3 regions of the Kribbella qitaiheensis genome follow, and region 2 is predicted to be linked to each of the others. Evidence: predicted binding sites of a transcription regulator. Region 2 holds the regulator's gene; each other region holds the start of a gene.
The links. The regulator HrcA, encoded in region 2, represses chaperone genes, less so after heat shock. The targets are predictions, from matches to a motif close to TTGGCACTCGNNNNNNNCGAGTGCCAA.
Positions count from the first base shown of each region.

Region 1: the regulator HrcA is predicted to act here: its motif matches at 3,872-3,898, upstream of groES (co-chaperone GroES).
Region 3: the regulator HrcA is predicted to act here: its motif matches at 4,346-4,372, upstream of groL (chaperonin GroEL).

Region 1 covers NZ_CP043661.1:3,232,373-3,239,259, reverse strand. The annotation lists gene F1D05_RS14865 (S8 family serine peptidase) at 1-1,711, shown strand, start outside; gene F1D05_RS41965 (sigma factor) at 1,795-2,082, shown strand; gene F1D05_RS14855 (MerR family transcriptional regulator) at 2,067-2,423, opposite strand; gene F1D05_RS14850 (class I SAM-dependent methyltransferase) at 2,623-3,780, opposite strand; gene groES (co-chaperone GroES) at 4,036-4,332, shown strand; gene groL (chaperonin GroEL) at 4,454-6,073, shown strand; gene shbA (RNA polymerase sigma factor ShbA) at 6,480-6,887, shown strand, end outside.
Region 2 covers NZ_CP043661.1:6,769,422-6,776,308, forward strand. The annotation lists gene F1D05_RS32190 (ThuA domain-containing protein) at 157-798, shown strand; gene F1D05_RS32195 (Gfo/Idh/MocA family protein) at 783-1,886, shown strand; gene hrcA (heat-inducible transcriptional repressor HrcA) at 2,017-3,036, shown strand; partial or broken gene dnaJ (molecular chaperone DnaJ) at 3,068-4,211, shown strand; gene F1D05_RS32210 (16S rRNA (uracil(1498)-N(3))-methyltransferase) at 4,216-4,932, shown strand; gene F1D05_RS32215 (YybH family protein) at 4,933-5,421, opposite strand; gene F1D05_RS32220 (ArsR/SmtB family transcription factor) at 5,487-5,813, shown strand; gene F1D05_RS32225 (Gmad2 immunoglobulin-like domain-containing protein) at 5,800-6,887, opposite strand, start outside.
Region 3 covers NZ_CP043661.1:3,187,614-3,194,500, forward strand. The annotation lists gene F1D05_RS14655 (FHA domain-containing protein) at 1-450, shown strand, start outside; gene F1D05_RS14660 (hypothetical protein) at 739-1,179, opposite strand; gene F1D05_RS14665 (GNAT family N-acetyltransferase) at 1,306-2,238, opposite strand; gene groL (chaperonin GroEL) at 2,539-4,164, opposite strand; gene F1D05_RS14675 (PspC domain-containing protein) at 5,051-5,374, shown strand; gene F1D05_RS14680 (M48 family metalloprotease) at 5,530-6,801, shown strand.

The sequences.
Region 1 (6,887 bases), 3.5 Mb from region 2:
ACTCGTCGTACCGGCGGGCGGGACCGCAGAGGCGACCGTCACAGCGGACACCAGGTCCGGGACAGTTCCGGCCGGGCGGTTCAGCGGACAGTTGGTCGCCAGTACGGACGGTACGACGGTGAGCGTCCCGGTCGGGGTGGAGAAGGAGACGGAGATGTACCCCGTCGAGGTGACGACCATCGGCCGGGACGGCAAGGCTCCCCGCGAGCACCTCACGTTCTTCGACCGGATCGGTGACTGCGGTACCGACCTGTACTGCGGCGGCTACCTGTACGGCGCGGGAACCCCAACGGCCACCCTCCGGCTGCCGCCCGGCGACTACACGGTTGCGGACTTCAGCACGGTGACCGGCAACGACTGGACGTTGCTGATGCACTCGGTCCTGACCATCGGTACCGAGAGCGCGCTCACCCTCGACGCCCGGAAGGCCAAGCCGCTCGCAATGTCGGTGCCCAAGGCCACGGCCCGGTTGATGGAGCAGAACCTGGTGGTGGCCCGGGACGTCCACCGCGGACCCGGCTCTGCGCTGACATACTTCCAGCCCGGTGACGCCGAGCACCCGATCTACGTCACCGATCTCGGCCCGCCTGCGCCCAGCACCGACGTCGTCAGCATTGCCTACGCCCGTTTCGCCGAGCCCGGTCCGGCCGGAGACTTCGCGAACAGCCCGTACGAGTACAACGTGGCCGCCTACCGGCTCGGCCAAGTCCTGGACGGCGTCCAGTTGAACCCTCGGCAGCAGGACTTCGCGACGGTGAACGGCGCCTACGCGGTCGACACGGACGTGCCTGATGAGGGCAAGACCATGCACTGGCCCCACCCGGCCGACGCGACGCTCGACTACGCAGTACCGACTACCGATGCACGGGAGCTGGTTAGCACGCTGCCGTTCCGGCGGACCGAGTACTACCTGACGCACGGATTGGCGTGGTCCTCGACCTTCGTCGCGCGGGCTGCGGACGGCTCCTCGGCCGGGCCGTGGCTGTTCGACTCGGAGCGGTCGGTCTACCGTCCTGGCCGGACCTACCAGCAGCAGTGGAACAAGGGGGTCTTCGGGCCGCGGTTGATCTCACCTCCGATCATGCCGAACGGGCTCGCGCGCGGCGCCCGGCGAGTGGGCGACCAGCTGATCCTCGGCCTGAGCTTGCGGTCGGACAGCAATCCGCTGCACGTGAACGAACCGAAGCTCCCGTCCGGATCGGCCAAGCTGTACCGCGACGGCGAGCTGGTCGTGGACTGGCCCCGGGCAGCCTACGTAGCGGCCGACGTGCCGCCTGCCGGCGCGTCGTACCGGCTCGAGACGCGAGTGGAGACGCCGTGGAGCCAGCGGTCGACCACTGTCGAGACGGCCTGGACTTTCCGGTCCGCCCACGTCGACGGCTCCGCGGCGCTGCCCTTCATGGCGGTGAACTTCACGCCGCCGCTGGACGATCACAACCAGGCACAAGCAGGATCCAGGTTCGTCGTCCCGGTCTCCGTCCAGCGTCAGCCGGGCGCCCCGGCGGTCCGCGTGAAGAACCTGACCGTCGACGTCTCCACCGACGACGGTAAGACCTGGCGGGCTGCGACGGTGCATCAGGTCGGGGACGGCTGGCGTGCGGAGGTGGACAACCCCAGAGGTGCGGCTGTGTCACTGCGTTCCGTCGCGGAGGACGTTGAGGGCAACAAGGTGGAGCAGACCGTGCTGCGTGGATACGTGGTGAAGCGCTGATGCCTGCGGTGCGTGCAACCTGGCAGCGGGCTTGGACGGTATCGAACGGTGAGGAAGTGTCCGGCAAGGATCCGAGGAGAAGCGTGGCCATCGACCGAGACCAGGAATTCTCGACGTACGTCGCCGCGCACCGTGGCCGGATGGTGCGGATCGCGCGGCTGCTCACCACCGGCGACGCGCACTGGGCCGAGGACCTGGTGCAGACAGCGCTCACCAAGCTGTACCTGAAGTGGCACCGGGTCAGTCCGGAGCTCGGCCCGCCGGCTGGACCAACGATAAGCCGACGGCTCCGGCGGCGACACTCGCCGTCACCGGCCGCCCGGCATCGACGCGGTGTCGAGACGGTGGGGGTGGGTCAGTGGTTGCGGTAGTAGGCGATCTTGTCGTCCAGGACTTCGAGGGCGAGGTTCAGCTTGGCGACCTCGTCTCGCAGTCGGTCCCGGTTGCCTTCGAGCAACTCGACCACGTCCGCGCTGCCGTTCGAGCGGTCACGCAGCCGGCCCATGAACCTCTGCAGGTCGGTGATTCCCAGCCCGGCCCGGCGCAGGCAGACCAAGAGCCCCAACCACGCCACATCGTGATCGGTATAGACCCGCTGACCACCCGACGTACGCTGCACCGGGCCGAAGAGGCCCAGGCGTTCGTAGTACCGCAAGGTGTCCAGGCTCAGGCCGGTGCGCTCGGAGGCTTCGGCAGGTGCGTACGAACTCATGACCTCCATCCTCCGACCTAGAGCACGCTCCAGGTCAAGCGCCGGCGCGGAACAGGATTAGCGGCGAGTGCCCGGCCGGGAGCGGCAACGGGCGCAGCACCTCGTCCGTCGGCTGGTCGACCGGGCACTCGCTCATGTGTTCGAAGATACATTCGAATACACTCCGAATGCAAATCGCCGAGCAGCGAGTTGCCGACTCTCAGGCGGAGACCCGCCGGCACGAGTAGGCGACCGCGTCACGCCCGATCCGGGTGACGATGAGTGTGGCACTCGCCGCCCCCTTCGGCGCCAGCCGCCGACGCAGTACGGCGGGATCCACATCGACCCCACGCTTCTTGATCTCGAGCGTGCCGATGCCCTCCGCGCGCACCCAGGCCCGCAGCGCCTTCTCGCGGTACGGCAACTCCTCGACAACCTCATAGGCAGAGGCCAACGGCGTCGCCACCAACTCATCAGCAGTGACGTAAGCGATCCGTAGATCCAGCAGCCAACCACCGACCGCGTCGGCGACCGCAGTAACCAGCCCAGCGCGAACCACCGCACCATCCGGCTCGTAGATGTACCGCCCGACCGGACCGTCGACGGCTTCCGGCGCAGACGCCACTGTCGCTCCACCCGGCAACAGCGTCGCGCGACGCGCAGTACCGCCGTACAGCTTCCCCGACCAGAGCGCGGCCTCCTTGACCTCACCGGCGTCGCTCACCCACTCCGCTTCGACCCCTGCCGGTACGGCGTCGTGCGGGATCCCCGGAGCGACCTTGACGCAGGCAGTGCGCTCCAGGAGCGCACTGATGAAGGACCACGGCGGCGAGTACGCGTTGTGGTCGAACACCCGCTTCCCATCGGCCCGCCGGGCGGGGTCAGCGAAGACCACCTCGTACTGCGTGACGTCGTGCGCCTCCGCGTCTCCCACGACGACCTCACCCGGCAGGCCGAGCGCAGCAAGATTCGCGCGTGCTGCTGCGGCCGTCTCCGGGTCGCGCTCGACGCCCGTGACGCGCAGCCCGGCCCGCGCTGCGCTGATGAGGTCGCCACCGATCCCACAGCCCAGGTCGACCACCGACGCCTCCGGCATCGTCGCAGCGATCCGTGCAGCCCGGTGGTTCCCGACAGTAGAACGCGTTGCCTGCTCGAACCCATCCGGAGTGAAGTACATCCGTGCCGCGTCCTCCGCGCCGAACTTGGCGACGGCCCGATGGCGTAGTGACGCCTGGGTAATCGCGGCGGTCACCACAGCAGCTTCGTACCGGCGTCTGAGCTTCTCGACCAGCTTGAGCTCACCGCCTGGCGCGTACGCCGAACAAGCCTCGGCCAGCACGGTGCTGCCGATCGGGTCGAGCAACAGGGTGAGAGTCACCCGCCCAAGTCTGCCTGGGCGGTCCCTATCGTCTACACGGCGGCTCGCGTGCTGCCCGACATCGGGTAGGACTGTTCCCGGGGGCGAGATTCTGGCACTCGAGTTGACCGAGTGCTAAACGCGGCCTAGATTCGGTGTTGGCACTCTCCACTCGAGGGTGCCAGCGGCCCGGCCTCTGATCCCCGCGACGGCAGAGGCGTACGGCCGTCTGTTTCACCCCGAAAACACGAAGAACTCGACCGTGGAGGTCAGCAAGTGTCGGTCACGATCAAGCCGCTCGAGGACCGTATCCTCGTAGCGCCGCTCGAAGCCGAGCAGACCACGAAGTCCGGCCTGGTGATCCCGGACACCGCCAAGGAGAAGCCGCAGGAGGGCGAGGTCATTGCGACCGGCCCCGGCCGCATCGACGACAACGGCAACCGCGTCCCGCTGGACGTCAACGTGGGTGACAAGGTCATCTACTCCAAGTACGGCGGCACCGAGGTCAAGTACGACGGCCAGGACTATCTGATCCTGGGCGCCCGCGACATCCTCGCCATCGTCAGCAAGTGACGATCGCCCGCAGGTCCTGACTGACACCGCTCCGGTGACCGGATTCCCGGCGCCGGGGCGGAGTCGGTTCTGACCGCGGGCACCAAGATCGCCAGTAACCCAGAGAGGGACAGAGTTTTCCATGCCGAAGATCCTCGAGTTCGACGAGAACGCGCGGCGCGCCCTTGAGCGTGGCGTCGACAAGCTCGCGAACACGGTGAAGGTGACGCTGGGGCCGAAGGGCCGCTACGTCGTGCTGGACAAGAAGTGGGGCGCCCCGACCATCACCAACGACGGTGTCACCGTCGCCCGTGAGGTCGAGCTGGACGACCCGTTCGAGAACCTTGGCGCGCAGCTGGCCAAGGAGGTCGCCACCAAGACCAACGACGTCGCCGGTGACGGCACCACCACCGCGACGGTGCTGGCCCAGGCGCTGGTGCACGAGGGCCTGCGGGCCGTCGCCGCCGGGGTCAACCCGATGGGTCTGAAGAAGGGCATCGAGGCGGCCGTCGAGGCCGTGTCGGCGCGCCTGATCGAGACCGCGCGGCCGGTCGACGACAAGGGCGACATGGCCCACGTCGCCACCATCTCCGCGCGTGACGCCGAGATCGGCAAGCTGATCGCGGAAGCCTTCGACAAGGTCGGCAAGGACGGCGTCATCACCGTCGAGGAGTCGAACACCTTCGGCACCGAGCTGGACTTCACCGAGGGCATGCAGTTCGACAAGGGCTTCATCTCGCCGTACTTCATCACCGACGCCGAGGGTGGCGAAGCGGTGCTGGACGACCCGTACATCCTGATCCACCAGGGCAAGATCTCCGCTGTCGCGGACCTGCTGCCGCTGCTGGAGAAGGTCGTGCAGTCGGGCAAGACGCTGCTGATCATCGCCGAGGACGTCGAGGGCGAGGCCCTGTCGACCCTGGTGGTCAACAAGATCCGCGGCAACTTCACCTCCGTCGCCGTCAAGGCGCCGGGCTTCGGCGACCGCCGCAAGGCGATGCTCGAGGACCTGGCCGCGCTGACCGGCGCCCAGGTGATCGCGCCCGAGGTCGGCCTCAAGCTCGACCAGGTGGGTCTGGAGGTGCTCGGCACCGCTCGCCGGATCGTCGTCACCAAGGACAACACCACCGTCGTCGAAGGCGCCGGCAAGTCCGACGACATCGACGGCCGGGTGAACCAGATCAAGGCCGAGATCGAGCGCACCGACTCCGACTGGGACCGCGAGAAGCTCCAGGAGCGCCTCGCCAAGCTGGCCGGCGGCGTCTGCGTGATCAAGGTCGGCGCGGCCACCGAGGTCGAGCTGAAGGAGAAGAAGCACCGGATCGAGGACGCCGTGTCCGCGACCCGTGCGGCCATCGAGGAAGGCATCGTGGCCGGTGGCGGTTCCGCCCTCGTGCACGCCGCCGCTGTCCTCGAGGGCGGCCTGGGCCTCGAGGGCGACGAGCTCGCCGGAGTCCGGATCGTCCGCAAGGCCATCGTCGAGCCGCTGCGCTGGATCGCCGAGAACGGTGGCTACGAGGGCTACGTCGTGACCGCCAAGGTCGCGGAGCTCGAGGTCGGCAGTGGCTTCAACGCCGCCACCGGCGAGTATGGCGACCTGCTGGCCCAGGGTGTCCTGGACCCGGTCAAGGTGACCCGTTCCGCGCTGGCCAACGCCGGCTCGATCGCGGCCCTGCTCCTCACCACGGAGACCCTGATCGTCGACAAGCCCGAAGATGAAGAGCCCGCCGCGGCCGGTCACGGTCACGGCCACGGTCACTGATTCTTCACTTCTCCACCCGCACCACCAGAACTGCCCGGCCGGTCCTCGGACCAGCCGGGCAGTTCTTCTTGTACTCCGGGAAGTACACCCCCGCGCTGGGGGCAGGGGACCGGGGCCCTCACACCGCGCCCTTGTGCTCCAGCTGAGCAGCCTTCACCCGGCGGACACTCACCCCCGTGCACAGAGACGCCCCAGAGCGTGGCCGCGCAGCACCCCGCCTCCACACTCCTGCCGCGCTTGTGGCCGTGCCTGGAGTCCGTTCGGGCCGGACGCAGGCCCGACAGTGGAGACGTCGCGATGCCCCGACCAGCCGCCGGCAGGCAGGAGTTGCGTGGGGGCTGTTCGCTGTACGTGGCGGTAGTGACAGGTTGTAGTGAAAGAAGCTCAGTCATCACCGATTGCCACTATGCAAGCGGGGTCGGCGGCCGTACTATCTTGCAGGCTGACCGGTCCGATACGAGGGGGCGAGGTGACCGAGGTCCAAGTACCGCACACCCCTGACCGGGTGGATCTGCGTGATCTCGCCGCGCTGGCTAGCAGTGGCGATCGGACAGCGTTGAACGATCTGCTGACCCGGGTTCGGGCTGTTGCCCATCGGTATGTGCGATCGAGGCTGTGGACTTATCCGGGCGGCGCCGACATGGTCGATGACGTCGCTCAGGAAGTCTGTGTCGCGGTCTTCGGCGCACTCGGCCGGTACCGTGACGAGGGTCGGCCGTTCGAGGCGTTCGTGTACGGCATCGCGGCGAGGAAGGTCGCCGATGCCCAGCGTGCGTTCGCGGTGGCGGACGTGTCGACGCCGGATCTTCCGGAC
Region 2 (6,887 bases):
GCAGGCAAGGCGAGGCGGGCGTGGCGGACCGGTTAAGCGGCAAGCCCTATCCGAGCGGTGGGAAAGGGCTTGAAGGGGCTCGGAACGACGCCTAGGGTCGCAGGGCGGCAAGCATTCATCCGATCTCTGAGACGGGCATTCTGAAGGGCGGACGGCGTGACCACACGACGGGCACTGGTGACCAGAGGCGGCTGGGAAGGCCATCTTCCGGTCGAGGCGACCGAGCTTTTCATCCCGTTCCTGCGGGAGAACGACTTCGAGGTGGAGGTGTCGGACGACCTCGACAGCTATCTCGACCTGGACGGCACCGACCTGGTGCTGCAGTGCATCAGCATGGGCGAGATCACCGCCGAGCAGGTCAAGGGACTCGAGGCCGCGGTCCGGTCCGGGACCGGCCTGGCCGGCTGGCACGGCGGCATCGTCGACTCGTTCCGCGGCGACACCGACTACAGCTTCATGACCGGCGGCCAATTCATCTCGCACCCGGGCGGCTTCGTCGACCACCGGATCGAAGTGGTCTCCGACGACCCGATCGTCGAGGGCATCACGCACTTCGACCTGCACACCGAGCAGTACTACGTGCATGCCGACCCGACCAACAACGTGCTCGCCACCACCACGTTCCGCGGCCACCCGGACTTCCCGTGGATCGCCGGCGCGACGATGCCGGCCGTCTGGACCCGCGGCTGGGGCGAAGGCCGCGTCTTCGTCTGTACGCCGGGCCACAGCCTCGCCGACCTGGACGTGCCCGAGGTCCGCACGATCATCGAACGGGGGCTGCTGTGGGCGAGCAAGTGACCGGCATCGGCATCGTCGGTACCGGTGTCATCAGCGGCACCTACCTCGACCACCTGGCCAAGCTGCCCGGCGTCGAGGTGGTCGCCGTCGCTGACCTGGACATCTCCCGCGCCCAGGCCATCGCGGACCAGCGCCCGGGAGTCCGGGCCCTGTCATCCGACGACTTGCTGGCAGACCCCGCGGTCGACATCGTCCTCAACCTGACGATCCCGGCCGCGCACGCACCAGTCCACCAAGCCGCGCTGCAGGCGGGGAAGCACACGTACGGAGAGAAGCCGCTCGCGGTCGACCGGGCCGAGGCGGAGCCGCTCCTCAAGCTCGCGGCCGCCAACAACCTCCGCATCGGTTGCGCACCCGACACAGTGCTCGGCACCGGCACCCAGACCGCACGGGCCGTCCTGGATCGCGGCGACATCGGCGTACCGACTGCTGCGTCGGCCTCCTTCGTCACACCCGGGCACGAGCTGTGGCACCCCGCACCGGAGTTCTACTACCAGCCCGGTGGCGGCCCGCTGCTCGACATGGGCCCCTACTACGTCACCAGCCTCGTCACGCTGCTCGGTCCAGTACGCCGGGTTACCGGGCGAGCTGGACGCTCCCAGGAGCAGCGCAAGGTTCACACCGGTCCCCGGGCAGGTGAAACCTTCCCTGTGGACGTGCCGACCCACGTAACCGGCGTACTCGAGCACGAGTCCGGCGCACTCACCACTGTGCTGATGAGCTTCGACGTCTGGGCCGCGCGACTTCCACGGATCGAGGTGTACGGCACCGAGGGCAGCCTGTCCGTGCCGGACCCGAACGGCTTCGACGGCAAGGTCGAGCTCGTCACCGCATCCAACCGGGAGTGGACAGAGGTCCCAGTAGCCGGCGGGTACGCCGGAGCGGGCCGTGGCGTCGGCCTGGCCGACATGGCGCGCGCGATCCGTACCGGTGAGCCGCATCGGGCCAACGGCACGCTGGCCTACCACGTGCTCGACGTACTGGAGTCGCTGCTCGAGGCTGCCGCTCAGGACCAGCCTGTGGACGTGGCAAGTACTGTCGACCGTCCGGCGGCCGTACCGTTGGGAGCGTCACCCGAAAGCAGCTGAGACGGGGCCCACGCCGCTTCGACGGGGTAACTGTCGCTACGGCTCGGTAGACTGGCACTCGAATTGCGGGAGTGCCAAGCCCGAAACGTACGGGCGAGCGTGGCCGACGGCCGGAGAGAGGGTGGTGTGCGTGCTGGACGAACGCAAACTGGACGTGCTCCGGGCCATCGTCGAGGACTACGTGGCGACCCATGAGCCGGTCGGTTCGAAGACACTGGTCGACCGGCACAACCTGGGCGTCTCCCCGGCGACGGTGCGCAACGACATGGCCGCGCTGGAGGAAGAGGGGTACATCACGCAGCCGCACACCAGCGCCGGCCGGATCCCGACCGACGCCGGCTACCGGCTGTTCGTGGACAAGCTGAGCACGGTGAAGACCTTGTCGGCGGCCGAGAAGAAGGCGATCTCGTCCTTCCTGGTCGGCGCGGTCGACCTTGACGACGTCGTACGCCGGACGGTGCGGCTGCTCGCGCAGATCACCCGGCAGGTCGCGATCGTGCAGTACCCGACCCTCAGCCGGTCCAGCGTGCGCCACATCGAAGTGGTCACGATGACGCCGCGGCGGTTGCTGCTGGTCCTGATCACCAGCACCGGGCGGGTCGAGCAGCGGATTGTCGAGACGCACGACGACGTCGACGAGAAACTGATCGCGGACCTCCGCTCCCGGCTGAACTCGGCGCTGACCGGCCAACGGCTGACCGACGCGGCGACCTCGCTCGAGAGCGTGACCGAGAACTTCGCGCCTGCCGACCGGCCGTTGGTCGCCGCTGTCGTGACCAGCTTGCTGGAGGCCTTCACGGTCGAAGGTGAGCAGCGGATCGCGGTCGGTGGCGCGGCCAACCTGACCCGCTACGGCGACGACTTCGAGCGCAACGTGAAACCGGTGCTGGAGGCACTCGAGGAGCACGTGATCCTGCTGAAGCTGCTCGGCGAGGCGACCAACCCGCAGACCCTGACGGTCCGGATCGGCCACGAGAACCCGTACGAGGGCCTCGTCACCACCTCGGTCGTCGCGACCGGTTACGGCTCGAAGTCGGAGGCGCTGGCCACCCTGGGCATCGTCGGCCCGACCCACATGGACTATCCGAGCACGATGGGCGCCGTCCGCGCCGTCGCGCGCTACGTCAGCCAGATCCTGGCCGACTCATGAGTGAACACACCACCTACCGTTGGTCTGGAGTATGAGCACCGATTACTACGCCGTCCTGGGCGTCAGCCGAGACGCCTCACCGGACGAGATCAAGAAGGCCTACCGCAAGCTGGCCAGGCAGTACCACCCGGACGTCAACGACTCCGAGGACGCGCACCACAAGTTCCAGGAGATCGGCCGCGCGTTCCAGGTACTGAGCGACCCGCAGAAGAAGCAGGTGCACGACCTCGGCGGTGACCCGTTCGCGAGCGGCCCGGGCGGGGGAGCAGGCGCAGGCTTCGGCCAGGCGTTCACCTTCACCGACATCATGGACGCCTTCTTCGGCCAGACCGGCGGGGCCACCCGCGGGCCGCGGCCGAGGACCCGGCGCGGCCAGGACGCGCTCATCCCGCTCCGGATCGATCTCGCCGAGGCGGCCTTCGGGACCACCCGCGAGCTCAAGGTCGACACGGCGGTGCTCTGCCCGACCTGTTCGGGGTCCGGCGCGGCCGCCGGATCCGAGCCGGTCACCTGCGAGATCTGCCACGGGCCGGGGCGAGGTGACGCACACGCAGCGTTCCTTCCTCGGTGAGGTCCGGACGATGCGTCCGTGCCCGACCTGCCGCGGCTTCGGCACCACCATCCCGAGTCCGTGCATCGAGTGCTCCGGTGACGGCCGGGTCCGCTCCCGGCGTACGGTCACGGTGAAGATCCCCGGTGGCGTCGACAGCGGCACCCGGGTGCAGCTGTCCGGCCAGGGCGAGGTCGGCCCCGGCGGCGGCCCGGCCGGCGACCTGTACGTCGAGATCGAGGTCGAGCAGCACGAGATCTTCAGCCGCAACGGCGACAACCTGCACTGCACGGTGACGCTGCCGATGACGGCCGCGGCGCTCGGTACGACGATCGATCTGCCGACGCTCGAGGGCGAGACCATGCCGCTGGAGATCCGCGCCGGCACCCAGTCCGGTACGACGATGACGCTGACCGCGCGCGGTGTCCCGCGACTGCGGCACGCGGGTCGTGGCGATCTGATCGTCCAGGTGATCGTCGAAACCCCGACCAGGCTGGACGAGAGCCAGTCGGCGTTGCTGACGCAGCTCGCGCAGGCCCGTGGCGAGGAGCGGCCGCAGGGGCAGATCCAGGCCACCCACAAGGGCGTCTTCGGGCGCCTGCGCGACGCTTTCGGCAACCACTGAACAGATGGGACTCGCGGTCTTCTACCTGGCTGACCTCGACGCGCCCGAGCTGGTGCTCGACGGCGCCGAGGGTCGTCATGCTGCCGTCGTACGCCGGATCGGGCCGGGCGAGCGGCTCCGGCTGACGGACGGGCGCGGGTCCTTCGCCGAAGGGCCCGTGACGGCTGCCTCGAAGACCGGGGTGACCGTGTCCGTGGAGCAGCGGGGGACGGTACCGGCGGCGAGTCCGCGGCTGGTCGTAGTACAGGCCTTGCCGAAGGGCGAGCGGGCCGAGCTCGCCGTCGAGATGCTCACCGAGGTGGGTGTCGATCTGGTCGTGCCGTGGAACGCGGAGCGGTCGCAGTTCCGGTCGAATCCCGAGCGGGTCGCGAAGACGCTGACCAAGTGGCAGGCATGGGCGTTCGAGGCCAGCAAGCAGTCCCGTCGGTCGTGGTTCTGCGAGGTCGCTCCGATCGCCTCGACCGCCGAGGTGGCCCAACTCCTGGCCCACGCCGCGCTGCGGGTGGTGCTGCACGAGGAGGCGAAGACCCGGCTCTCCTCGCTGCCCTTGCCCACGAGCGGCGATATCGTATTGGTCGTCGGCCCTGAGGGAGGCATCTCCCCAGCTGAATTGGAGGCATTCGCGGTCGACGCAGTTCTCCTTGGCGACACAGTTCTTCGTACTTCGACCGCAGGCATCGCCGCCGCTGCGGCCTTGCTCGCCCGCTCCCGCTGGAGCTGACTAGCCGCGCGCGGCCTGCTGGTAGGCGCCGAGGGCTTCGGCGTTGTCGATGCTGCCGTGGTGGTGGAGTTGGGCCCAGCGGCCGTCGTCGTAGCCGAAGATACGGGTGGTGCGGATTTCCAGCGGGACCTCGCCACGCTGCGGGTGCTGGTAGGTGCCGCGCTCGCGACCGGCGAAGACGACCGAGTCGGCGCGCCAGTAGGTGACCGCGTCGCCGAAGGTGACCTGTACGTTCAGGCCGCCGGTGAAGACCTTGCGATAGAGGTTCTCCACCGCGGACCGCGAGCGCAGGATCCCACCGATCGGGTTGTTCAGCTGGACCAGCTCATGATCGGCCCAGACAGCTGTCAGTACGTCGAGGTCTTGCTGGTTCAGCGCGTAGTAGAACGTCTCGAGCGCCGCGAGTGCACCTTCCCGCCCGGCCTGCTCCGCCTCGGCCAGCCGGTTCCGGACCTCCGGACCGAACTGGTAGTCGACGAGCTCGATCATCACGCCACCTCCGCTAGAGTGTTCGATGTGAACCAAACACTAGTGTATGACGAAGGTCGAACACTATGAGTACGGCCCGGTCCCGCTCACTGACCCACGAGGACCCGGCCGACGTCGACCTGCAGACCGCGCTGGAGGCACTCGCCGATCCGGTCCGCCGGATGATCCTGCAGGACCTCGCTGCGCATGAGGACTGGGTGCGGGCGTGCGGCACGTTCGACCTTCCGGTGACCAAGGCGACCCGCAGCCACCACTTCGCCGTACTGCGGGGCGCCGGGCTGATCGAGCAGCGCGACCAGGGGCCGCGTCGCGTCAACCGGCTCCGGCGGTCCGAGTTCGACCAGGCGTTCCCCGGCCTGCTGGCCGCAGTACTGGAAGCTAGCGGACGCTGACCGTCTTCGAGTCGAGGTCGGTGATGCGGCCGTCCTGGGGGGAGATCAGGTAGGCGTCGACCTGCCAGCGGCCGGGGGCGAGCTTGGTGGTGAAGGAGAACGGGGAGAAGCCCTGGCCCTGTTTCGTCGTCGTCTGACCTTGGACCAGCTGCTTGGTCTTCGGGTTGCTGGCGCGCCAGTTCACGGTCGCCTCGAAGGTTGCGGCGATGCCGTCGACCGTCACCAGGTTCGACACAGCCTCGCCCTCAGTGGGCGAGTTGATCCAGACCAGCGCCTGGACGTCAGCGGCCTGCGCGCGGCTGAAAGCCTGGCGGGTATCGACCTGACCGAACAAGGTCACTCCGGAACGCCCTTGCAGGGTCACGCGGACCTGTGCGCTTTGGTCGCCGAGCGCGCCTTGGACGGTGTAGACGAGCTGCTGGACGGCGACTTGTGCGATGCCCGCTTCCAGCTTCTGCTGTGGCAATGTCTTGAAGTCGACCGTCACCACGCCATCGGCCTGTGTCACCGAGCTGGGGGTCGCGTCCTGCCACAGCGAGTAGTAGTCGGGATCTTCGGTCTTCCCGCTGCTCATCATGCGGACCGCCTCCAGTGCCGGGCGCCCACTGACCCGGGCGAACGTCCGGTAGAGCCGTACGCCGGCGCCGGTGTCGTTACCTGTTGATTTGCCGAGCCAGTAGACGGAAACAGCCCTGCTCTTGACCATCGGTTCAGGCGTGCCACTGTCCTTGGCAACCGACGCCTTCTCGGTCGGCACGGCGCTCGGCGGCACGGTCGCCTGCGAAGGGAGTGTCGTAGCAGGGGCGGTGGCCTTCGAGCTGGTCGTGCCCACCGGTGGGCCGGCCACCTCGGGCTCGCCGGTGTTGCGGGCGTCGTCGCCGAGCATCGTGAAGGCGCCGATCGCGGCGGCGGTGCCGATCGCGGCCGCACCGGCCGTGATCACCCACGGGCGCCGGGTGACGACCTTGCGCTGGGAGCGGACCCGGGACTGGATCTCGTGCAGGCTGTCCGTCGGCTCGACCCGGTCGGCCTCCGCGGACAGGGCGCGACGCATCAGCTCGTCGAACTGGTCGT
Region 3 (6,887 bases), 3.6 Mb from region 2:
ACGCCACCGCCGGTGCCGCCCGCGCCCCAGGAGGTAGCGGACTGGGTGGTGGAGCGCTGGGTCGACCCCGACTGGTACGCCGTACAGCAGAGCGACGACCCGTGCCCGTCACCGGGTCTGCCGGTGGTCATCCCGGTCACGGCCAAGAGCGTGCTGGTCGGCCGGCCGTCGAAGAGCCGCGGGATCTCCCCGGAGATCGACTGCGGCGACGACACCGGGGTGAGCCGCCGCCAGGCCCAGCTCACCACCGACGGCCAGCGCTGGTGGGTCGAGGACCTGCAGTCGTCCAACGGCACCTTCGTCGGCCAGGCTTCCGAGGCGCTCCCCGAGGACCCGATCACGCCCGGCCAGCGCCGCGAACTGACCGGCGACGACCGGGTCTATGTCGGCGCCTGGACCAGGCTCGTCGTCCGCAAGGCAACCCCGGAAGAACAAGCCGGCCAGGCCTAGAACGACAACCTGGACTACCATCCCCTTGGTCCAGGTTGTGCAGCTAACCTGGACCAAGAAGAGACGAGTCCAGGTTTTGAGTCAGCAGATCACATCCATCTGGCGAGCGAATCCAGACGCCTGCGGACCGCGCACGCACAGGCCGGCATTCGAGAATGGCTCGATCTGTTCCTCACCAGCCGGCCGCCATCGGCCGAGAGGGCCAGGCTGTTGACTCGCGGCACGGCCAGGAAGTCGTCGAACGTCGAGTAATCCACGGCCGACGGTAACCCTGGAGGAGTCCGTCGCCTACTGGTTCGTCCAGGCCGCTGCCGGGCGGAAGCAGAGCCACTCGATCAGCACCGACCCCAGCACGATCGGGATGGCCCAGGTCCACGGACTCCCCGGCACGTTGACCACCAGGAATGCCGTCCACAAGGCGATCCAGCCGCCGCCGTACCCGCGCAGTACGCCGCGATACCAGAGGCCGCCTCCCTCCTCGGCCGCCCGCTGACCGAAGTACACGAACAGGTAGGACGCGACAGCGATCGGCCAGAACACCCAGAGCTTCGCCCAGTCGTAGGGCACCATCACCAGGGCCGACAGGCAGACCAGCGCGACGGCCCAGTGATAGGTCTCGCCGAGCCAGTTGAGGCTTCGGCGGCGCAAGGTGAAAACGATCGCCAACGGACCGAACACGAGCGCGACGATTCCGGCCACCACGTGCAGGATCAGCGCGATATCACGCATCGCGGCGGCTCCCCTGACTCCGGTGATCACCGGAGGTGTCTGACATGTCAGGGAAGCATAGGGGTGATACCGCCCGCCGTCTGCCCCTGGTGAAGAACTCTTTCCACCAGGAGCAGACCACTCCCGTCAGTCGATCGGGTAGGACGCGACCATCCGTACGGCGTGGTTGCGGTAACCCTGCCGCTCGAAGCTCGCCGCCATCGGCTTGTTGGTCAGGTCGGTATCGGCCCTGATCCGCTCGGCTCCGCTCTCCACGAGCAGATGCGTCGTCTCGGCCAGCAGGTCATCGCTGTAGCGGTGCCCGCGTTGCTCCGGCACCACCCCGACATAGCCGACGACAGGCCCACCGTTGTTGGCCGAGGGCAACGTGAACCCGACCAGCTTGCCCTCACCGTCGTACGCGAGTCTCCACCAGGAGCGCTCACCCGGCATGGACTGGTAGATCGCCAGGTCCTCCCTGGCCGTGCCCTCGACACCGAGCCGGGCGACACCTCTTGCGGTAGCGGCGTCGAGGCTGCCCTCGATCACCCGGCTGAACACGGCGACGAAGGCCTCGTCGTCGGCCGGCTCGAACCGCAACCGGGTCGACCTCGCCGGCAGACCGTCGGCCGGCGTCCATTCGTACCGCAGCCGCTCGGTCAGCTCCGACAGCCCCGCCGCCGCGGCCGCTTCGAGCCGCGGCTCCAGCTCGGCGACGACGTCCGGCTGGTCACGCCAGGCGTTGGGCAGGAAGAAGTGGTACTCCGGCTGCTCAGCGTCGGCGGGGAAGGTGGCCAGCGCGGAGCGGATCAGCTCGGTCCAGACGGCGACCCGGTCGGCACCAGGTACGGCGTACAGGCCGTCGATGCTGAACGGATGGCCGAACTGCTCCATGCCCCACCAGATGGCCAGGCCGACGATCTCGCCGTCGCTTTCGGCCACCCAGGTCCAGTCGTAGCGGTAGGCGCCCGACGCGAGGTACTCGTCGAAGCGCGGTCGGGTCACGGTGTTCACCGACTGCTCGGCGATCAGCGTGTGGACGGTGTCGAGATCGGTCTCGACGGCAGTACGGATCTTCACTTTCGAATCCTCCAGAAGGAGGCACGGGATCGGCTCAGCGCGAGCTGGACGAGCGGATCGGACGCGCCGGAACACAGGTCAGTCGGTTCATCGGTCGCTCCTCTCCTCGCGGTCGTTCTCGCTGCCGCAGACAGTACGGCCATGGCGAGGTCATGGTCCACCGAATTAACCGGCCGATCCCTGCCACTCGCGGCGTCCTTCCGCAAGGTCACCAGCTGACCGCGTGGGACAACGCAAAGGCGGTCCCAGCCGGAGCTGGGACCGCCTTCATGATGCTTTGTGGTGCTGGACCTCAGGAGATCAGAAGTCCATGCCGCCCATGTCGGGGGCGCCGCCCTGGGCGGCACCGGCCTTCTCGGGCTTGTCGGCGATGACTGCCTCGGTGGTGAGGAACAGCGCCGCGATCGAGGCTGCGTTCTGCAGCGCCGAACGGGTGACCTTGGCCGGGTCGATGATGCCGGTCTTGATCAGGTCCACGTACTCACCGGTCGCGGCGTTCAGACCGTGACCCGGCTCGAGGTTGCGAACCTTCTCCACCACGACGCCACCCTCGAGGCCGGCGTTCACGGCGATCTGCTTCAACGGTGCCTCGACCGCGGACCGCACGATGGCGGCACCGGTGGCCTCGTCACCCTCGAGCTCCAGCTTCTCGAACGCGATCACGCTCGCCTGCAGCAGCGCCACGCCGCCACCGGCGACGATGCCCTCTTCGACGGCGGCCTTCGCGTTGCGAACGGCGTCCTCGATGCGGTGCTTGCGCTCCTTCAGCTCGACCTCGGTGGCCGCGCCGACCTTGATCACCGCAACGCCACCGGCCAGCTTGGCCAGTCGCTCCTGCAGCTTCTCGCGGTCGTAGTCGGAGTCCGACTTCTCGATCTCGGCGCGGATCTGGTTCACCCGGCCGGAGATCTGGTCGGCGTCGCCGGTGCCCTCGACGATGGTCGTCTCGTCCTTGGTGACGACGATCTTGCGGGCCTGGCCGAGCAGCTCCAGGTCCACGCTGTCGAGCTTGAGGCCGACCTCCTCGGAGATCACCTCGCCGCCGGTGAGGACGGCGATGTCGACGAGCATGGCCTTGCGGCGGTCACCGAAGCCCGGCGCCTTGACGGCGACGGTCTTGAAGGTGCCCTTGATCTTGTTCACGACCAGGGTCGCCAGGGCTTCGCCCTCGATGTCCTCGGCGATGATGGCCAGCGGCTTGCCGGTCTGCATCACCTTCTCCAGCACCGGGACCAGGTCCTTGATGCTGGAGATCTTGCTGTTCACGATGAGGATGTACGGGTCGTCGAGAACCGCTTCCATCCGCTCGGTGTCCGTCACGAAGTACGGCGAGATGTAACCCTTGTCGAAGCGCATGCCCTCGGTGAGCTCGAGCTCCAGACCGAAGGTGTTGCTCTCCTCGACGGTGATGACACCTTCCTTGCCGACCTTGTCCATCGCCTCGGCGATGATCTGGCCGACCTGGGTGTCCGCGGCCGAGATCGAGGCGGTGGCCGCGATCTGCTCGCGCGTCTCGACCGGCTTCGCCAGCGCCAGCAGCTGCTCGCTGACGGCCTCGACAGCCTTCTCGATGCCCTTCTTCAGGCCCATCGGGTTGGCGCCGGCGGCGACGTTGCGCAGACCCTCGCGCACGAGCGCCTGGGCCAGCACGGTCGCCGTGGTGGTGCCGTCACCAGCGACGTCATCCGTCTTCTTGGCAACTTCCTTGACGAGCTCGGCCCCGATCTTCTCGTACGGGTCCTCGAGCTCGATCTCCTTGGCGATGGAGACACCGTCATTGGTGATCGTGGGGGCGCCCCACTTCTTTTCCAAGACGACGTTGCGGCCCTTCGGGCCAAGCGTCACCTTGACGGCGTCGGCGAGGGTGTTCATACCTCGCTCGAGGCCACGGCGCGCCTCTTCATTGAAAGCAATCAGCTTGGGCATTCTCCGCGAGTCCTCCCGCGTCGAGTTTTTGGTTCAGCCGGCCGGATGCCCGCGACGGACGGTGCTTTCGGTGCGGCGGTCACGTCCCGCCACCTCTCCGGCACCTCATCGAGGCCGTCTATGGTCACACCTACCGGGCGCGAGCAATTATCACTCTCACCCGGTGAGTGCTAACCAAGTATTAGCACTCGCCCCAAGCGAGTGCAAGCCAGCCCTCCCTCCACACCCCCTCTTCCGGCCCCCGTTCCCGCTGCAGAACTAGTGTCCTGCGTCTGAAGCTTGCTGGATAAGTTGGTTTCGGGTGTTTGTCCTGCGACGCGGTGGTGGCGGCTTCGGCTGCGTTGGCGGTAGTACTCTGCCCGCCGGAATCGGGTGAGAGTTCGTTCGCCGTCGGGGGCAGGGGCGGTATGGGGTTGGTCAAGTCGCGCGGAGCGTGATTGGGCCGGCCGGCCGGCTCCGAGGGCTGTAGGCGTCCGGGAAGCCCCTGTTGCCTGCAGTACGGACGCCTTTGTGCATCGGCTGAGTGTTCCGGGCCGATCGCCTGCTCAGGCCGTGCACAAAGGTACGGAACGCCTGCGTCGGTTGCCGGCCCCTGTGCATCCAGTAGGCATGTTCCCGGGGCCGGGGTACTCAGCCGGTGCACAAAGACGCCCGCACTGGGGGCAACCGGGGTAGCCGTCACCGGCGCGGCCTCGGACACCGTCCGGGGGCCAGTTTCGACGAGGCGATCACCGGCCGAACGGGCCCGGATCGAGGCCGCCCGTCCAGCCCTGAACCGACGAAAGTCGTCAGGGGCGAGGGGTCGGTGTGGGCAGGGGTCGGCTCAGGGGTCGGTCGGGTCCGATCCTGATGTGGCGGAGGGGTCCGCGGCGGCACAGTTGGGGACATGACGAACTCAACTGCACCGTTCTCGAACCTGTCCGGCAAGGTCCTCCGTCGCTCGCGTAACCAGCGGATGCTGTCCGGTGTCTCCGGCGGCATCGCGGAGTACCTCAACATCGACGCGACGCTGGTCCGGCTGGGCATCGTCGGACTCACCATCATCACCGGCGGCACCGCACTGATCGGCTACGTGATCGCCTGGATCGTGATGCCGGAGTCCGACGGCAAGGCGGTCTGGCAGAACGTCCAACAGAACGTTCAGCAGAACGGCCAGCAGGAGTCGGACATCGCCGCCCGCATCTACGACGACAAGCCGCCGGCCGCGTGACCCCGGCAGCCCGGGCCATCCTGGCCCGGCGCCGGCGGGCACTACTACTCAAGCTCCACCGCCAACGCCAGCAGCACGGTGACGACTCTCCTCGGTAGGCCCCGACAGGTCGTCACCGTGCTGCCGCTCCACCGAACTACTGACACACTGCCCCGGTGCAGACGGAAACCGGGGCAACGCACTGCCCACAGTGCTCCCAGCAAGTCCCCGTAGACCCGCGGTGCGTCACCTGGTGCGACAAGTGCGACTGGAACGTCGATCCGACGCCTACTGACCGCCCGTACGCGGCCTGGCGCCTCAAGCTCGAGCACCGCCTCGCCGACACGCTCTACCGCGAACTGGAGTCCGGCACAGTCCACCGCGCAAGCTGGGACGCCGCCCGGCTCACGGCGTACCTACTGTCCGCACTGCTACTCCTGGTGCCACTGACCGCGTTCCTCGGCGGCATCGCCCTACTGCTCTTCTACAGACCGCTCTGGCTCAGCATCGCCTTCGCCGTAGTCGCCTTCTGCCTGGCAATCCTGTTCCGCCCACGCATGCATGGGCTGAGCGACGATGCACAGCCACTGCACCGCGCCGACGCCCCAAGCCTGTACGCCGTACTGGATCGCCTCGCCGAGGCCATCGGCACCCAGCCGGTACACCTGGTCGTCGTGGACGCCGAGCCGAACATCTGGTTCGCCAGGATCGGCTGGCGGTTCCGGCCCGTGGTCGGCATCGGCGTGCCGGCATGGATCGCCTTAGGTCCACAGGAGCGGGTCGCGGTGCTGGCGCACGAACTCGGCCACGGCAAGCACGGCGACGCCCGGCACGGTTTCGTGGTCGACGCCGCGGAGACGATCCTGGCCGAGATCCAGGAGACCTTCAGCACCCAGCCGCTGGACGACTTCCGCCGCGAGGCCGGCGTCTATCTGGAGACCGACCCGACCGTCGGCATCGTGACCAGGATCCTCAATGCCACTGTCGGCGCGCTGGCACGCAGCTACGGCTGGTTGCTGGCCAAGGCTGCGCTGCGCAGCAGCCAGCGGGCCGAGTATCTGGCCGACCGCAAAGCAGGCGAGATGGCCGGCTCCGAAGCGGCCGCGTCCATGCTCGAGCGGACGCTGCTGTTCAGTACCTCGTACTTGGCGCTCGAGCGAAGGCTCCGCTTCGCTCCCGACGAGGAGCCGGTTGCGGCGGTCCGCCGCGAGCTCGGTGAGTTCCCGGCCCGCGAGATCGAGCGGCGGGTCCGGGCCAGCCGGATCCGGGACACCAGAACCGACTCGACCCACCCGCCGACGTACCTGCGGACCAGGCTGATCCGCACCAGGCCCGCCACGAGTGCACGCGTAGTACTGGGTCCTGAGGAGAATCACGCGATCGATCGTAAGCTGGCTGGGCCGGCGGACGCGGCTCTGAGGGAGCTCCAGCTGTCGTTCCCGCGGTAGCTAGACCTTGAGGCTGGTCCGCGCGGCCGCGGCTACTGCTATGTCGGGGTGGTCGGCGAAGGCACCGTCGATGCCGGCCGCGGCGA